DNA from 3 places in the Reyranella humidisoli genome. Region 1 is predicted to be linked to each of the others. Evidence: predicted binding sites of a transcription regulator. Region 1 holds the regulator's gene; each other region holds the start of a gene.
The links. Region 1 encodes LexA, which represses DNA repair genes until DNA is damaged. Its sites were predicted from a motif close to TGTTCNNNNTGTGTTCNG; they were not measured.

Region 1 (5,619 bases):
CATCTTCACCGGCGGCCCCCTGCCGATGGGCGCCGATTCGATCGTTATTCAGGAAGACACGAAGGCGGATGGGCCGAGGATCACCATCCTCGAGGCGCCCAGCGTCGGGCGCCACATCCGCAAGGCCGGGCTCGACTTCAGTGCGGGCGATTCGCCGCTGGAGGCAGGCCGGACGCTCACGACGCGCGATGTGGCGCTGGCGGCCGCCATGAACCATCCATGGCTCTCGGTCCATCGCAAGCCGCGCGTCGCGATCCTCTCGACCGGCGACGAACTCGTGATGCCGGGCGAGCCGGTCGGCCGGAACCAGATCGTCTCCTCCTCGGGCATTGCCGTCGCGGCCCTCGTGCGTGGCTGGGGCGGCGAGCCCACCCTGTTCGACATCGCACGCGACGACGCGAAGCTGATCGAGCGCTGCATCGAAGCCGGCGCGCAGCATGACCTGCTGATCACCCTGGGCGGCGCCTCCGTCGGCGACCACGATCTCGTCCAGGACGCGCTGAAGGCGCAGGGCTTCGACATGGATTTCTGGAAGATCGCCATGCGCCCCGGCAAGCCGCTGATGTTCGCCGCGCGTGATCGCGCCCGCGTGCTCGGCCTGCCGGGCAATCCCGTCTCCACCATGGTCTGCGCGCTCCTGTTCCTGAAGCCGGCGCTCGAGCGCATGCTGGGCCAATCCGGCGATCTCGCGCGCACCGTGCCCGCCCGCCTCGCGGTCGACGTGAAGCAGAACGACCAGCGCGAGGACTATGTCCGCTCGCGTCTCGCTCGTTCCGGCGACGGATCGCTCACCGTCGACCCGCATCCCGTTCAGGACAGTTCGATGCTGTCGGTGCTGGCGGCATGTGATGGCCTGATGATTCGTCCGGCCCACGATCCCGCGCGCAAGGCGGGAGACACCGTGCAGGTTGTCGATCTCCAAAGCCTTTCCGGCGGCTACTGATCCCGGTTCTCCTTGGGATAAGTTGACGTTTATGCGGAACTAAACTAGAACATGTGCCGGGTTTCAGGATTTGTTCCTAAATCCGGTAGGCGTTCTGGGGAGAAGACGGTGCTAACCCGCAAGCAAAACGAACTGCTCCTGTTCATCAACAAGCGGCTCAACGACGATGGCGTGTCTCCTTCCTTCGACGAGATGAAGGAAGCGCTGCGGTTGAAGTCCAAGTCGGGCATCCATCGCCTGATCACCGGGCTCGAGGAGCGCGGCTTCCTGCGGCGGCTGCCCCATCGCGCGCGCGCGCTGCAGGTCGTGAAGCTGCCCGAGAGCGCGGCCCTCCCGGCACCGAACGTGACCCCCCTGCTGGCCGACGCACGCCGTGCCGGCTTCTCCGAAACCCGCGAAGGCTTCGTGCCCCAGATCGTGCGCGCCGACCGCGTGCCGCTGGCCGGCGCCATCCAGGCCGCCAATGAGGCCCAGGCTCTCAGCCTCCCGCTCTATGGCCGGATCGCCGCCGGCACACCGATCGAGGCGCTGCGCGATAATTCCACGACCGTCGACGTTCCCGTCTCACTGCTGGGCTCGGGTGCCCATTATTGCCTGGAGGTCCAGGGCGACTCGATGATCGACGCCGGCATCCAGAACGGCGACATCGCCATCATCAAGAGTTCCGACACCGCCGAGACTGGCGAGATCGTCGTGGCGCTGATCGACGACACCGAGGCGACGCTGAAGCGTCTGCGCAAGAAGGGCGCGTCGGTCGCGCTCGAGCCCGCCAACGCCGCCTACGAGACGCGGATTTTCGGACCCGACAGGGTCAAGATCCAGGGCCGCCTCGCCGGACTCTATCGCCGCTATCACTGACCGGAACGTCAGCGTCAGGCACCCGGTGCCTTGACCGCGCCCTGGCGCATCGAACTGTTGGGCACCCATGGACGGTCACCGCGGCGGCCGTTGGAGGTCTCGCGCCTCACCGTGAGATCGTCCAGCCACAGCGCATGCGCTCCTTCCTTCCAGGCGTCGCGCCGATCGATCACGAGGCGCGGTCCTCTGCAGCGCGCCTGAGCGTCGACAGTCGCGAGCACGATGTCAGCCGAGCCGCAGGCCTCGGCGAGCCGCCTCTCGTCGCTCACCATCGCGATGCGCCACGGTCCCTTGCGCCATCGACAGAGACCGGTATTGCAGCCGAGGCCGGACGCCTGCTCGTCGGCGCTGACGGTCCAGCGTTTGGCGCCCTCCTGCCCCTGCCGCCGTGCCCACGAATCGCTCACGAACCGGTCGGTTCGTGCCGAGGCCACGTGGACGACGCCTTTCTCGTCGCGCAGGCCAAGCACGCGACCGTCCTCACTCATCAGCAGGTCGGGCGCGGGCGGCGGACCGAGCATCAGGCCAATCACGACCACGGGCAGTCCGGCATAGCGCCAGCGTCTCTGCCACAGGCAGAGCCACAGACCGCCGGCCGTGAGCAGCCACAGGCTCGCACCGGGCAGCGACGGCACAAGAACCGCGGATTCGGGCCACGCCGCGACATGGAAGGCGATGGCGTTCAGCGCATCGACGCCCCAGCCCATCGGCACCAGCGCGAAGGCTTCCAGACCGAACGGCATCAGCAGCATCGCCAGCAGGCCCCACGGCATGATCCAGAAGCCGGTGAGCGGCACGCCCAGCAGGTTGGCGACGACGCCGAGCAATGACAGGCGGTTGAAGTGGTAGGCCGCGAAGGCGCCAGTGGCGACCGAGGCGATCAGGGTCGTGAGGAGGCTGGCAGCGATCGCCGCGCCGATGCGCCATGCCCAGCGATGATGCGAGAGTTCGGCTCGCTCGTGCAGGCGGCGACGCAGGGGCGCCGCAGATTCCCAGCCGGCAATCAAGGCGACGACGGCGGCGAATGACATCTGGAAGGACGCGCCGGTCAGCGATTCCGGCGCGATGAGGAGGACGATCACCGCCGACCAGGCAACAAGCCGCAGCGACAGTGCCGTGCGGTCGAGCAGGATGGCCAGCAGCGCGAAGGCCGCCATCGCGCAGGCGCGTTGCGCCGGCACGGGAGCGCCCGCGAGCGCCGTGTAGAACAGCGCCGCCATCAGCGCGAGCACGGCCGCCACCTTCTTGGCGTCGATGCGCAGAGCCAATGCCGGCGCGAGTGCGATGCCGTAGCGGACGATGCCCATCACGAGGCCGACGACGAAGACGATGTGCAGGCCCGAGATCGACAGGATGTGCGCCAGGCCCGAATCGCGCATCGCCTGCGCCACGTCCTTGTCGACGGCGGTCTGCTCACCCACCAGCAGCGACGCCACCACACCGCCCGCGGGCCCCGGCAGCACCTTCAGGATGCGCGCGGCCAGATCGGTGCGTAGCGCGTCGAGCGTGCGCACGAAGCCGTCGGGCTTGCCGCGCTCGATCACCGTCGCGGGCGCCAGCGCGTAGCCGACGGCGCCGAGCTGCTGGTACCAGGCGACGCGTTGGAAATCGAAAGCGCCGGGCGACGCGGGGCCGGCCGGCGGCGAGAGATTGGCCAGAACCAGCAGCCGGTCGCCGATGGTAAGCGGTGGCGCACCGCGATTCAGCGTTACGCGCACCTTCGCCGGCATCATCTCCGGCGGCGGCACGCCGTTGCCCCTGAGGCGCACGGCTTCGAGCACCACGCGCACGCCATCGGGCAGCCGCTGGATGTCGCTTACTCTTCCCTCGACGTTGAGGCTGAACAGGGGGCGACTGAGCGTGGGAGCCGCGAGGCTCGCGGTGCGCCAGGCAACAAGGCCCAAGCCCGTCGAGGCGGCAACCGCGCCGATAGCCAGCGCCCGCGCCAGACTTCCCGCGGGCGACAGGACAGCGAGAGCCGTCGCAACGGCCGCCAGTGCCGGCCCTAGCCAGAGAGCGGGTTCACTCGGCAGTTCGAAATAGACAGCGATGCCCAGCCCCAGCGCGACGGGCAGCCACAGCATCCACCGGCCGCGCTCGGCGTCCAGCTGCTCCAGAATCCAGACGCGTGGGTTTGACACGTTTGGGACGCTCGCCTACCTACGGCGCGCTTTTTAGCCCTAAATGCGGCGAAATCGCACTCACCCCGCACAAGTTCCCAGGCCGATGACCGTCGTAACCCGCTTCGCCCCCTCGCCGACCGGCTACCTTCACATCGGCGGCGCCCGCACCGCCCTGTTCAATTGGCTGTTCGCCAGACACCACGGCGGCAAGTACCTGCTGCGCATCGAGGACACCGATCGCGCGCGCTCGACGGAGCCCGCGATCGCCGCGATCCTCGACGGCCTGTCGTGGCTCGGCCTGCCCTGGGACGGCGAGGTCACCTACCAGTTCTCGCGGGCCGCGCGTCACGCCGAAGTCGCGCTCGAGATGCTGACCAAGGGCCATGCCTATCACTGCTATGCCTCGCCGCAGGAGCTCGACGAGATGCGCGCGGCGCAGAAGGCTGCCGGCAAGCCGATGCGCTACGACGGCCGCTGGCGCGACCGCGACCCGAAGGAGGCGCCCGCCGGCGTGAAGCCGGTCGTTCGCCTGAAGGCGCCGCAGACCGGCCAGACTGTCATCAAGGACGCCGTGCAGGGCGAGGTTACTGTCGAGAACGCCCAGCTCGACGACATGATCATGCTGCGCGCCGACGGCACGCCGACCTACATGCTGGCCGTCGTCGTCGATGACCACGACATGGGCGTGACGCACGTGATCCGCGGCGACGATCACCTGAACAACGCTTTCCGCCAGCTCCAGATCATCCGCGCCATGGGCTGGCCCGAGCCGGTCTACGCCCATATCCCGCTGATCCACGGACCCGACGGCGCCAAGCTCTCCAAGCGCCACGGCGCGCTCGGCGTCGACGCCTATCGCGACATGGGCTTCCTGCCGGCGGCGCTGCGCAACTATCTGCTGCGGCTGGGCTGGGGCCATGGCGACGACGAGATCATCTCGACGGCGCAGGCGATCGAATGGTTCGACCTCGACGGCGTCGGCCGCTCGGCCTCGCGCTTCGACATGGCCAAGCTCACCAACCTCAATGCGCACTACCTGCGCGAGACGCCGGATGCCGAGTTGCTGCCGCTGGTGCTGCCGCGCATCGAGGAGAAGCTCGGCGGCAAGGTCGACGACGCCGGCCGCGAGCGCATCTTGCGCGGCCTGAACGGCGTGAAGCCGCGCGCACGCACGCTGGTCGAACTCGCGGACAGTCTTGCTTTCTACGCACGCACCGGCGCGCCGCCGATCTCCGACGACAAGGCGCTCGGCGTGCTGACGCCCGACGCCCGTACCGTCATGGCCAAGCTCGCGCCGGCGCTGGAGCCGCAGGCGAGCGACTGGAGTGAAAAGGCGATCGAAGAAGCCGTGCGCAAGTTCGCCGAGGAGAACGGGCTGAAGCTCGGCCAGGTCGCACAGCCGCTCCGTGTCGCGCTGACCGGCTCGACCACTTCGCCCGGCATCTTCGAAGTGCTGGCCGCGCTCGGTCCCGCCGAGAGCAAGGTGCGATTGCTGGCGGCTGCCGCTTGATCGGGAGACAGGTAATGGATGACAAGAAGCCGATGCCGGAGGCCACTGGGAACGAAGAGGCCCGGGATTTCATTCGGGACCTCGTTCAATCCGATCTCGCCCGCGGACAAGTGCAGAGCATCGTTACGCGCTTTCCACCGGAACCGAACGGCTATCTGCATCTTGGCCACGCAAAGTCCATCTGC
Region 2 (5,619 bases), on a different contig from region 1:
ATGGCCGCCGAGGCCCATTCTACCGCCACTCTTCGCCTCTCCGTGGGCGACCTCAGGATCGTCCATCCGATCACCGTGCCGACCGGCCCGGTGGCAGCCGCGGACGTCGTCCCAGCCCTGCAGGGGCTGGTGAACACGGTCGTCGCGGCGGCGGAAGCCGGCAAAGCCATTTCCTGCCGCAAGGGGTGCGGCGCCTGCTGCCGCCAGCTCGTGCCGATCTCGCGCACGGAGGCTGAACGGCTGATGGTGACCGTGGCCAACCTGCCGGCCGAGCGGCGCGCCACGCTGGAGGCCCGCTTCTCCGCCGCCGGGGCGGCATTGGCTGCCGCCGATCTCAAGGAGCGCAAGGGCCGGCCCGACCGGGAACTGTCGACCGGCTACTTCGCGCTGGGCATCCCCTGCCCGTTCCTCGAGGAGGAAAGCTGCTCGATCCATCCGGACCGGCCGCTGGTCTGCCGCGAATATCTCGTCACCTCGCCTGCGGAACTCTGCGCCGGGCCCGAGCAGGAAGGCGTTACACCTGTGCCGGTGCCCAAGGTCTCCCTGGCCGCGCGCGGACTACAGGACGAACGCGAGGACTGGTTCCCGCTGGCGCTGCTGATGGACTGGGCGAAGACGCGGCCGAAGACCGGCGCGCGGCGCACGGGACCGGAGTGGATCCAGAAGTTCCTGAAGGGGATGTCGCGGAAGTCCTGACGAAGTGCTGCGCCATTTGTGTCTATTCTGAACCGTGCAGGCTCCCGCGCATTCGCGCAGCCGCGAATACGCTGCCGCCTGCCACTGCCCATTTTCTTTGGGCGCCTTGGCGCCCAAAGAAAATGGGCGGTACCGCGCGTGGGATGCGGTACCGCCCTTAGGGACCCGGAGACAGGGGATCGGGGTTCCCTATTCGTCGTCCTCGTCGTCTTCCTTACCGCCTTCCATCAAGGCATTGGCGAGGATGCCGGCGTTGGCGCGCACCTTGTTCTCGATCGCGTTGGCGACCTCGGGGTGCTCCTTGAGGTAATTCTTGGCGTTCTCGCGGCCCTGGCCGATGCGGGTGCCGTCGTAGGAGTACCAGGAGCCCGATTTCTCGACGACGCCGGCCTTCTCGCCGAGGTCGATCAGCTCGCCGCTCTTGGAGACGCCCTCGCCGTACATGATGTCGAACTCGACGACCTTGAACGGCGGCGCCACCTTGTTCTTCACGACCTTGACGCGCGTGGCGTTGCCGACGACCTCGTCCTTGTCCTTGAGCGCGCCGATACGGCGGATGTCGAGGCGGACCGAGGCGTAGAACTTCAGCGCATTGCCACCCGTCGTCGTCTCCGGGCTGCCGAACATGACGCCGATCTTCATGCGGATCTGGTTGATGAAAATCACCAGCGTGTTCGACTTGGAGATCGAGGCGGTGAGCTTGCGCAGCGCCTGGCTCATCAGGCGGGCGTGCAGGCCGGGCAGCGAATCGCCCATCTCGCCTTCGAGTTCGGCGCGCGGCACGAGGGCGGCGACCGAGTCGATCACCAGCACGTCGATGGCGCCGGAGCGCACCAGCGTGTCTGCGATCTCGAGCGCCTGCTCGCCGGCATCCGGCTGGGAGATCAGCAGGTTGCCGATGTCGACGCCCAGCTTCTTGGCATACCCGGGATCGAGCGCGTGCTCGGCGTCGATGAAGGCGCAGGAGCCGCTCTTCTTCTGGGCTTCCGCGATGACGTGCAGCGCGAGCGTCGTCTTGCCCGAGCTTTCCGGCCCGTAGATTTCGACGATGCGACCCTTGGGCAGGCCGCCGATGCCCAGCGCGATATCGAGGCCCAGCGAGCCGGTCGAGATCGATTCGATCTCCAGAGCCTCGCGCTGGCCCAGCTTCATGATGGAACCCTTGCCGAAGGCGCGCTCGATCTGGGCGAGAGCAGCGTCCAGCGCCTTGTTCTTGCTTTCCATGCCTTCTTTTTCGACCACCTTGAGCATCGCCGACATTGGCTTTCTCCTTCTTCCCATGCCCCTGTCAGGAGCGGCAATGCGGATAAGTCCGCAAAGGGTTCGAACGTCTGATGGCGCCAATGTACCCATTTTGTTCCACCGGGCAATGGAACAAATAACTCTCTGATAGGACTAATGTTCTTGACACAAGTTCTAGATATGTTCCTCGGAGATTATCCCCACCTCGGGACAGGCTGGCCCGGGCCTCGTCGCACTCGGCACAGCCGGCGTCGGCCTCGTGGAGAAAAGCCAACGGCGCTGGCCGCTGCGCCTCGACCACCAGACCTACGACATCTTGTGCCCGGAACAGCCGGGCCCGCCCAGGGCCGACCGGCCCCTCGGCCTGCAGGCCCCTCGCCCGCGGCCAGTCGTCGGCCAGGGCGAACCGCTGACAGCAATGGTCGTTCTCGCGATAGTAGATCCGTACCACCCGGCCGGACACCGAGCGCCCGGAGCTGCCGGGCGACTTCGCGCGTCTGCATCAGTCCTTGGGCGGCACGAACATGTAGCCCACGCCGCGCACGGTGCGGATGGCCTCGGGATGGGCCGCATCCTTCTCGATCTTGCGCCGGAGCCGCGTGATCCTGAGATCGATGGCCCGGTCGAACGTCTCCATCTCACGATGGCCCACCGTTTCGAGCAGCCAGTCGCGCGCCAGCGGACGGTTGGGATTCTCGGCGAACAGCTTCAGGAGGTCGAACTCGCTAGCGGCGAGGGTCTCCTCGGTCCCGTCGGCATCGACCAGCACCCGCTTGTCGAGATCGAGCACCCGCCGGCCCATGCGCACGCGCGACCCGGCCGTGGAGGCCGCCGCCCCGCCTGCGCGGCGCAGCACGCTTTTGATGCGCGCCAACAGTTCGCGCGGATCGAATGGCTTCGGAATGTAGTCGTCGGCGCCGGTCTCGAGGCCGACCACGCGGTCGACCGTGTCGCCGGCCGCCGTGACCATGATGATGCAGACCTTGCCGCTCTTCTCGCGCAGCCAGCGGGCGATGGCGAAACCGTCCTCGCCGGGCAGGCCGACATCGAGCAGCACCAGCGCCGGCAGCTCGCGTTCGATCATGCTGCGCAAGCCCAACCCCGATTCGAAGCCGGTGACCCGGAAGCCCTGCTTGCTCAGGTAATCGAGCAGGAGCTGTCGCTGGGCCGGCTCGTCCTCGACGACGACGATGTGCTGACGCTTGTCCATTGCTCCCCCGGCGGAAACCTAGCACACGTCGCGGAAGGACCAATCCCGATCACGGCGGCGATCTGTTGAACAGGATGGCGCCATGGGCGCGGGCGAATTCCTCGGTGCAAATCTCACCGGTGCGGCCGCGCAATGCCGGATATGTTGCCTCCAGCTCGGCCAGCGTGACGTTCTCCTTTACGCGGACATGGCGGACGCAGACCGCGCCGTCCGGGGTCCAGCCCGCCTCGAAAGCGTCCTCGGGCGCATTGTCGGGCTTCTGGACGCCCCGGCTGTCGTAGAGGTCGATGCGCATGCCGTTCTTCGTCCAGCCGCGGTCCCCGCCATAGTCGGCGCGTACCATACGAACGCAGGCGGCATGCAGCGGCGCCAGCGGGGCACCGTCGGCGCCGACGTCCCAGCGCCGGTAGCCGAAGCGCACGCACTTGGCGATGGCGCCGCCGGTGCAGCTCAGTTCGAGCCCGTGAGGCCCGCCATCGAGCGGAAAGGCCTGCCGCCGGCCATCGGGTCCGGCGTTGCAGACATTGGTCCACGTGCCATCGGACAGCGGTCGCTCCAGCGTATGCAACCATATGCTGCCCGTCCGGTCGTTCGGGTCCCGCTCCACCGCCGCGATGCGCAGCCGCATCGGCCGGCCCGACACCCGCACCGTGAGCACGGCGCCGATCAGCTCGGCGCTGCGCCGCTCTCGGCCGTCAGCCACGGTAACGACGAACTCGGTGCCCTGCACGGCGATCTTCGGCGCGCTGTCGGCATGAGCGGGAATCGCGATAGCAGAGAGGGTCAGGACGGCGGCGGTGAACGAGCGGAACATGGGCGATTTCTCCGGAAAACGAGGAAGGCGGTCCGCCTTTCGACGAACCGCCTCGTTGGTCGCTACTCCTTCTCGACCGGCATCTCGATCTTCTCGAGCACCAGAGCTGAGGCCCCCTGCTCCATGCCGTTCAGCGTCAGGGCGTTCGAGTCCAGGGCGTTGTGGCTAATGGCGTTCGAGTCCAGGGCGTTGTCGGTGAGGGCGTTCGAGTCCAGGGCGTTGTCGGTGAGGGCGTTCGAGTCCAGGGCGTTGCCGGTGAGGGCGTTCGTGTCCAGGGCGTTCCAGTCGATGCCGTTAGGGACAAGGGCGTTCGAGTCCAAGGCGTTATGGGTGATGGCGTTGTGGCTGATGATGGCATGTGCCGGGGCGATGGAGGTCACCGAGAAAGCGGCGACGGCGGCGATCGTGGCGAAGGTCTTGAACATTGTCTGTCTCCCGTTTCGAGGTCTGGCAGGCTGCGGGATGCCGTCTGCCGATGAACAGACTATGCCGGCGTCACGTATCGTCGCCGTGTCGCCGTTCCTCCCATCGTGTGTCGTCCGTATCGCCGGATTGGGCGACTTCGTGTCGCCGTTGTATCGTCGGAGGGCTTTCGCGACTTCGACGATACAAAGCGCCGGTCCGGCGACACATCCGCGATACGAAGGGACGGCAACATGCCGCTCATGACACAGATGGATACGACCGCCATCGCCCCGGACCGCGTCGCCCAGGTCGTGACGGAACGGCTGATCGCCAGCCCTCTGCTGACACGGGTCCTCGTCTTTCCGGTCATCGCCGTCACGGCGGCAGCGCTCTATGGCTGGACCGCGCCGGTCTGGATGGTTGCCTTGCCGGGGCTGTTCTACGTCGCATCGCTGATGGGGTCGTGGCAGGCCAGCCGGGCGTTCGCGAGAAATGCAGCGGCGCGAAGCCTCGCCGGCTGGCGCCTGTTCTACGGCGCCGGCTCGGTGGGCACCTCTTTTGCCAACGGTCTGATGGGCGGGCTGTTCGCCACGCTGCCGGGCGAGCACGAGCGATTGCTCTGGTCGTTCGCGCTTTGCCTCGCCGTGGGCTGGCTCCCGACCCGCGTCCTGCACGGCCCGACGTTCCTGCTGAGCGGGCTTGCGCTGCTCCTGCCGATCGCCAGCGTCCTCGCCCTCGGCGACGGCAGCCGCGAAGCTTTCTGGCTGGCCGTCGTCCCCTTGGTCTACCTCGCGATCATCAACATGCTCGCCCATGTGGAGCGCATGCGCCTGCGCGAGCAGATCGCCCGCGACATCGCCGCCGCCGACCTGTCGCAAAGTCTCGACAAGGCGCACCGGGACGTCGCCGTGGCCCAGGACACGATGCGCACCGTGCTCGACAACATGAGCGACGGCGCGATGCTCTACGAAGGCGATGGGCGCTGGCTCTACCAGAACCAGGCGATGGCACGACTGCACGACATGCCCGACGACCTGCTGAAGACCCTGCCGACCTTTGCCGACATCGTGCGCTACCGCGCAAACCGCGGCGACTACGGTCCGGTCGATGCGCTGCCGGGCGGCCTCGAAGGCTGGGTTGCGAGCCGCGTCGCCCGGTTCGACGCGCCAGGCCAGCCGGCGCAGCAGAGGACAACCGTGACAGGGCGCCTCGTCGAGGTCACGTACCGCCTGCTGCCCGGCGGCCGCGTCCT
Region 3 (5,619 bases), on a different contig from region 1:
GGTATCAATCGATCCGGCAAACGAGCAAGATAGCCCCACCGCGTTGAGAGCTTACCGCCTCGAACAGGAGGGTTCCGATGAACCTCCGCAGCATCGATCTCAACCTTCTGGTAATCTTCGATGCGCTGATGGCCGAGAAGGGCATTACCCGCGCGGCCAAGGCGATCGGCATGACGCCCTCGGCCGTCAGCCACGCGCTGAACCGCCTGCGCCAGACCTTCGGCGACCCGTTGTTTACTCGCACGCCGACCGGCATGTCGCCGACGCGGCGTGCACTTGAGCTGGTCCCCTTCGTGCGCGCCGCCTTGCACAGCCTGCAGCAGGGCATCGCTCTGCAGCGCGAGTTCGATCCCGAGACGTCGCAGCGTACCTTCAACCTGCGCCAGTCCGATTTCATGAGCGACTGCCTGTTGCCTCGGCTGTGCGCGCGCGTGCGCGCGGAGGCTCCCGGCGTCACCCTGATCGTCGGTCAGCTTCCGGACGACGAGGAGAATCCTTACGCTCCCGGCGACATCCAGATGCGTGTAGCCGCCCGGGCCCGCGGGCCCGAGTATCGCCGCAAGCGTATCTGGCGGGATCCTTTCGTCGTCGCCCTGCGGTCGGATCATCCCGCCAGGATGGACAAGCTCACCCTAGACCGATTTCTCGAATTGCCCTTTCTCGACGTCTCCAGCGCCATTGTCGATCGGCGCAGCCTTGACGAGGTATTGCGAAGCAAGGGTGTGACGCGGCGCACCGCGGTCACCATCCCGACTCTCGCGGGGGTTGTTGCCGTTCTCGCCCACACCGACCTCTGTGCCGTGCTGCCGCAGCGCTGGGTGGCGCTCTACAGCGCGCCAAGCGAGCTCGCCACGATGCCGCTGCCGATACCGCTTCAAGGCATCGAATATGCCGTCGACATGATCTGGCACGCCAGCGACGAGACAAATGGGGCCCACCGCTGGCTGCGCCGGCTGATCGTCGAGGAATTCGACGTGCTCTATGCGCCGCCGGCCTTGCGGAAGCGTCGGGTCGGTCATCCGCCCAGCCGGCTCGACGAGGTGCCGCCGCTCGCGGCCGCGCTGTGAATGGCGTTCATGTTCGTCTGAAGACTATGAAATAGCATCCCTTCGCCCGCGCCCCACTTTCCTTCCGTGGAAGTGCAAACCCGGAAAGTGTGGTCCTGATGCGTGGGTTGTGGTTGTCGGTGATGGCGGCGTTGCTTCTGGGGCCGGTCGCGGCGCGAGCCGAGACATTCGGGGTCTCGACCGTTCATCGCCCGGACTATCCGTCGGTGCTGGCCATGGCCGAGATGTCGAGGCTGGTCGCCGAACGCACCGGTGGTCGCATCAAGCTGGCGCTCCAGCCTAAGAGTGGTGACACCGAGTCGTTCACCCTCCAGCAGGTGCGCACCGGCAGGCTCGCCATGGCGACCGTGGGCGTTGCGAACTTCCACGACCTGGTGCCCGCGACGACCGTGCTCTCGCTCCCCTACCTCTTCGAGTCCGACGACCATGTGCGTCGGACGCTTGACGGGCCGATCGGCGAGGAGATTCTCGCGTCCCTCGACGAGATCGGCCTCGTTGGCCTCTGCTTCTACGATCCGGGCTACCGCTCGATCATGGCGCGCCGGCCCGTCCGCAACGGAGCAGACATGAAGAACCTGAAGATCGCCGTGCCGCTCTCCGAGATGGCGCGGGCGACCGTGCAGGCGATGGGCGGCCAGCCGGTGCCTCTGCCGGGCAGCCTTGTCTACGAAGCCCTCAAGGCCCGGCTCGTCGATGCGGCCGAGGACAACGCCTCCGCGTACCTCTCCGCCTTTCTGGCATCGCGCCAGCAGACGGCGACGGGCGTCTACAGCCTGACCCGGCATTCGCGGCCGCCCGAGATCCTGGTGGTCTCGAAGGCGGCGTGGCTGCGTCTGTCGCCGGACGACCAGCAGCTGCTCCGTACCGCTGCCCGGGAATCCGCCACGCTGCAGCGCCAGCTGCGCCTTGAGCGAGAGTATGCGGCGCGCGCGACGGCGGCGTCCCTGGGGGTCGAAATCGTCACGGAAGTCGATCGCAAGGCTTTGGCCGACGCCACGGAGCCGGTCTCCGCACACTACAGGGCGGACCCGGCCGTGAAGGCCCTGGTGGCGCGGATCAAGGCCATCGCATCGGTGCCTTGACCGCCGGCGCCTGACGCCCGGCGGCGACGTTCGCGACTTCGCTACCTATGGTGCTTTACAACCGTCGCGTGCTTTACTATAGTCGCATACGTTCTTTAATTGTTCCCTGACGGATCGGGAGCAGTTCATGCAGGCGAAGGTTCGGACGGTGGCGTTCCAGGGCATCGACGTGTTGCCCGTCGACGTGCAGGTGCTGGTGGCGCCCGGCACCATAGCGTTCACCGTGGTCGGCCTGCCCGACAAGGCGGTGGGCGAGAGCCGCGAGCGGGTGCGCGCCTGCTTTCGCGCACTGGGCCTGGCGCTGCCGCCGCAGCGCATCACCGTCAACCTGTCGCCGGCCGACCTCGCCAAGGAAGGCAGCCACTACGACCTCCCCATCGCCTTGGGCCTTCTCGCCGCAATGGGCGTGCTGCCGCGCGAGAGCGTCGAGGGGTTCGTGGCCCTGGGCGAACTGGCGCTGGACGGTTCGCTCTGTCGCGTGCCGGGCGTCCTGCCGGCGGCGATTGCCGCCCAGGCGGCGGGGCGCGGCGTGATCTGTCCGGCGGTCTGTGGCGGCGAGGCCGCGTGGGGTGGCTTCGATCCCGTCCACGGCACCGACCGGCCGCCGATCATCGCCGCGCCTTCGCTGCTGTCGCTGATCAATCACCTGCGCGGCCAACAGATTCTGCCGGCGCCCGAGGCGCTGATGGCCGACGACCGCGCCCACTATCCCGACCTCAGCGAGATCAAGGGCCAGGAGAGCGCCAAGAGGGTGCTCGAGATCGCCGCGGCCGGCGGTCATAACCTCCTGATGATCGGGCCGCCGGGATCGGGCAAGTCGATGCTGGCCGCCCGCCTGCCGGGCCTCCTGCCGCCGCTCGAACCGGAGGAGGCGCTGGAAGCCTCGATGGTGCGCTCGCTGGCCGGCGACCTGGGCGAGGGGCGTCTCAGCCGCCGCCGGACCTTTCGCGACCCTCATCATTCGGCGACGTTGCCGGCCCTGATCGGCGGCGGGTCGCGCGTCAAGCCGGGCGAGGTTTCGCTGGCCCATCACGGCGTCCTGTTCCTCGACGAATTGCCGGAGTTCAACCGCGCCACGCTCGAAGCGCTGCGCCAGCCGCTGGAAAGCGGCCGCGTGACGGTGGCGCGCGCCAATGCCCACGTCACCTATCCGGCGCGCTTCCAGCTCATCGCCGCGATGAATCCCTGCCGCTGCGGCCACCTGATGGATCCCGGCCGCGCCTGCGCCCGCGGCCCGCGCTGCGGCGCCGACTACCAGACCAAGCTCTCGGGCCCGCTGCTCGACCGCATCGACCTCACCATCGACGTGCCGGCCGTCGCCGCCGCCGATCTCGCGCTGCCGCCGCCGGCGGAAAGTTCTGCCGACATCGCCGCCCGGGTCGCTGCCGCCCGCACCGTTCAGCGTGAGCGGCTGGCCAGACTGGACGCAAAGGGCAAGCTGACGGCGGTCGAGCCCGATCCCGCCGCCGGCCTTCTGGCCGACCGCGCCCGCAACTGGGCCAAGCCACGCTGCAACGCCGACACTGACGGCGCCCTGCTGGCCGCCATTGCCGAACCCGACGCCGAGGGCCGCGCGCTGCTGGCCCGCGCCGCCGAACGCCTCGGCCTGTCGGCGCGCGCCTGGCACCGCACGCTCCGCGTTGCGCGCACCCTCGCCGACCTTGACGGCTCCGACGCCGTGCGCCGCCTGCACATCGCCGAGGCGCTCAGCTACCGGCGGCCGCAGTCCCGGTCGATGCTTGCCGCCTGAGGCGACCGCTCGCCACTACCGGAATGACAGTAGGGGAAGTGAAGGGACCAGTCGGTTGTGATCCGGTGTCGCCGTTGACGGCGTCGGCTTCAGCAGGGGCGCAATATGCGAGATTGCTCCCGAAGAGACCGCTCGATTAGGGTCGGGTTGTCGCGGCCGGGGGATGGCCGGCGACGTCGCGGAGAAGGCTCTCGATGATTCGCTCGCTCATGGTCGTTCTCACGTCGCGTTTCACGATCGGCCTCCTCTCGCTCCTGATCTGCGTGCCCATGACCATCACCCTGTTCGAGGTCTCCAGAGCGCTGTGGGTCAAGCCCGACCTGAAGGAGGAGATGGAGATCGTCACCGGCATCGGCATCATCATGATCGGCTGGGGAGTCCTTCTGGAGGAGCGCCGGACCCTGCGCGAGATTTTCGGCTTGCTGGATGGCCCGGACGAGGTATGGCAGGCGACGATCGACCATGCCTGTCACAATTATGGCGTCGGCCAGCTCTCCATCGGCCTGATGGCCGAGATCTGCATCGAGCTGATCAAGATCCCCAACACCATCATCTACACCGGCGAGGTCGACGACTATCTCGTCGCCGCCGGTCTTTTCTGCGTGGGCGTGGGCGCGCTGCTGCTCGTGCGCCACGTGCTGGTCATGTTCTTCTTCCTGCCGCGGTCGGTCGCGGCGGTGCACTGACGCGCTCCGGTCAGGGATCGATCAGCACACCCGGGTTCATCATCCCCTTCGGATCCAGCTCGCGCTTGGCGCCGCGCAGGGCACGGGCGAACAGTTCGGGCCGCTGCCGGTCGTAGAATGGCCGGTGGAAGCGGCCGACCGCGTGATGGTGCGTGGTGGTGCCGCCATGCTCGACCGTCGCGGCGGTGCAGGTCGACAGGACCTCCATGAACTGGGCCAGCGCGTCCTTCTTCGGGTCGAACACGCCCCCAAAGGTGAAGTAGAGACAGGGCCCGTCGGGATAGACGTGGGTGAAACGGCAGGTGACCGTGCCCTCGCGGCCCGTGACCGCCTTGATCGTATCCCTGGCGATCTTCGTGATCTTCGTTTGGAAGTCGCGGGTGCGCTCCCAGGTCATCGAGGTCTCGAAGGTCGAGGAGAGGATACCGCGTGCCACCGCATGCTCGCCGTAGTGCGGCGCGCGGATGAACTTGTTGCGCCAGGCGCCGGCGGCGCCGGAGCGATGCGCGTTCTCGTCGTCGTCGCTCTCGTCGGCCACGCCACCGTGCGCGGCGCAGATTTCCAGCGCGCGCTTCATCCACGCGTCGAGCGGATGGTCGGGCGATTCGAAGGCCAGCACCAGCACGGCCTCCTCGTTGTCCCACGGGATGCCGGGCAGCGCCTCGCGCGCTTCGAGCAGGCGGCAGTTGGCGGGATAGAGGCCCGCCTGCGTGATGTCGCGCACCGCGTCGGCGCCGGCATGGAAGTCGCGGAAGCGCACGCTGGCCGACGCACGGAAGGTCGGCTTCTTGCGCAGGCGCACCCAGGCCTCGGTGATGATGCCTAAAATGCCTTCGGAGCCGATGAACATCCGGTCGGGGCTGGGACCGGCGCCGGAGCCCGGCAGGCGGCGCGTCTCCAGCGTGCCTTCGGGCGTCACGACCCGCGTGCTCTCCACGAAATCGTCGATGTGCGTATAGAGCGTGGCGTAGTGGCCGCCCGAGCGCGTGGCGATCCAGCCGCCCAGGGTCGAGCAGCGATAAGCCTGCATATAG

Region 2: a site for LexA is predicted at 2,109-2,126, ahead of recA (recombinase RecA). Genes of this name have one in related genera too.
Region 3: a site for LexA is predicted at 2,239-2,256, ahead of KQ910_RS05515 (YifB family Mg chelatase-like AAA ATPase). Genes of this name have one in related genera too.

Annotation. Positions count from the first base shown of each region.
Region 1 is NZ_JAHOPB010000003.1:388,144-393,762, forward strand. Features, by position in the region: gene KQ910_RS25335 (molybdopterin molybdotransferase MoeA) at 1-943, shown strand, start outside; gene lexA (transcriptional repressor LexA) at 1,052-1,801, shown strand; gene KQ910_RS25345 (ComEC/Rec2 family competence protein) at 1,816-3,942, opposite strand; gene gltX (glutamate--tRNA ligase) at 4,028-5,434, shown strand; gene KQ910_RS25355 (glutamine--tRNA ligase/YqeY domain fusion protein) at 5,449-5,619, shown strand, end outside.
Region 2 is NZ_JAHOPB010000002.1:833,602-839,220, reverse strand. Features, by position in the region: gene KQ910_RS22430 (YkgJ family cysteine cluster protein) at 1-696, shown strand; gene recA (recombinase RecA) at 886-1,956, opposite strand; gene KQ910_RS22420 (response regulator) at 2,441-3,148, opposite strand; gene KQ910_RS22415 (ADYC domain-containing protein) at 3,198-3,962, opposite strand; gene KQ910_RS22410 (hypothetical protein) at 4,025-4,387, opposite strand; gene KQ910_RS22405 (PAS-domain containing protein) at 4,619-5,619, shown strand, end outside.
Region 3 is NZ_JAHOPB010000001.1:1,128,156-1,133,774, reverse strand. Features, by position in the region: gene KQ910_RS05525 (LysR family transcriptional regulator) at 78-1,067, shown strand; gene dctP (TRAP transporter substrate-binding protein DctP) at 1,166-2,149, shown strand; gene KQ910_RS05515 (YifB family Mg chelatase-like AAA ATPase) at 2,277-3,899, shown strand; gene KQ910_RS05510 (hypothetical protein) at 4,094-4,585, shown strand; gene KQ910_RS05505 (FAD-binding oxidoreductase) at 4,596-5,619, opposite strand, start outside.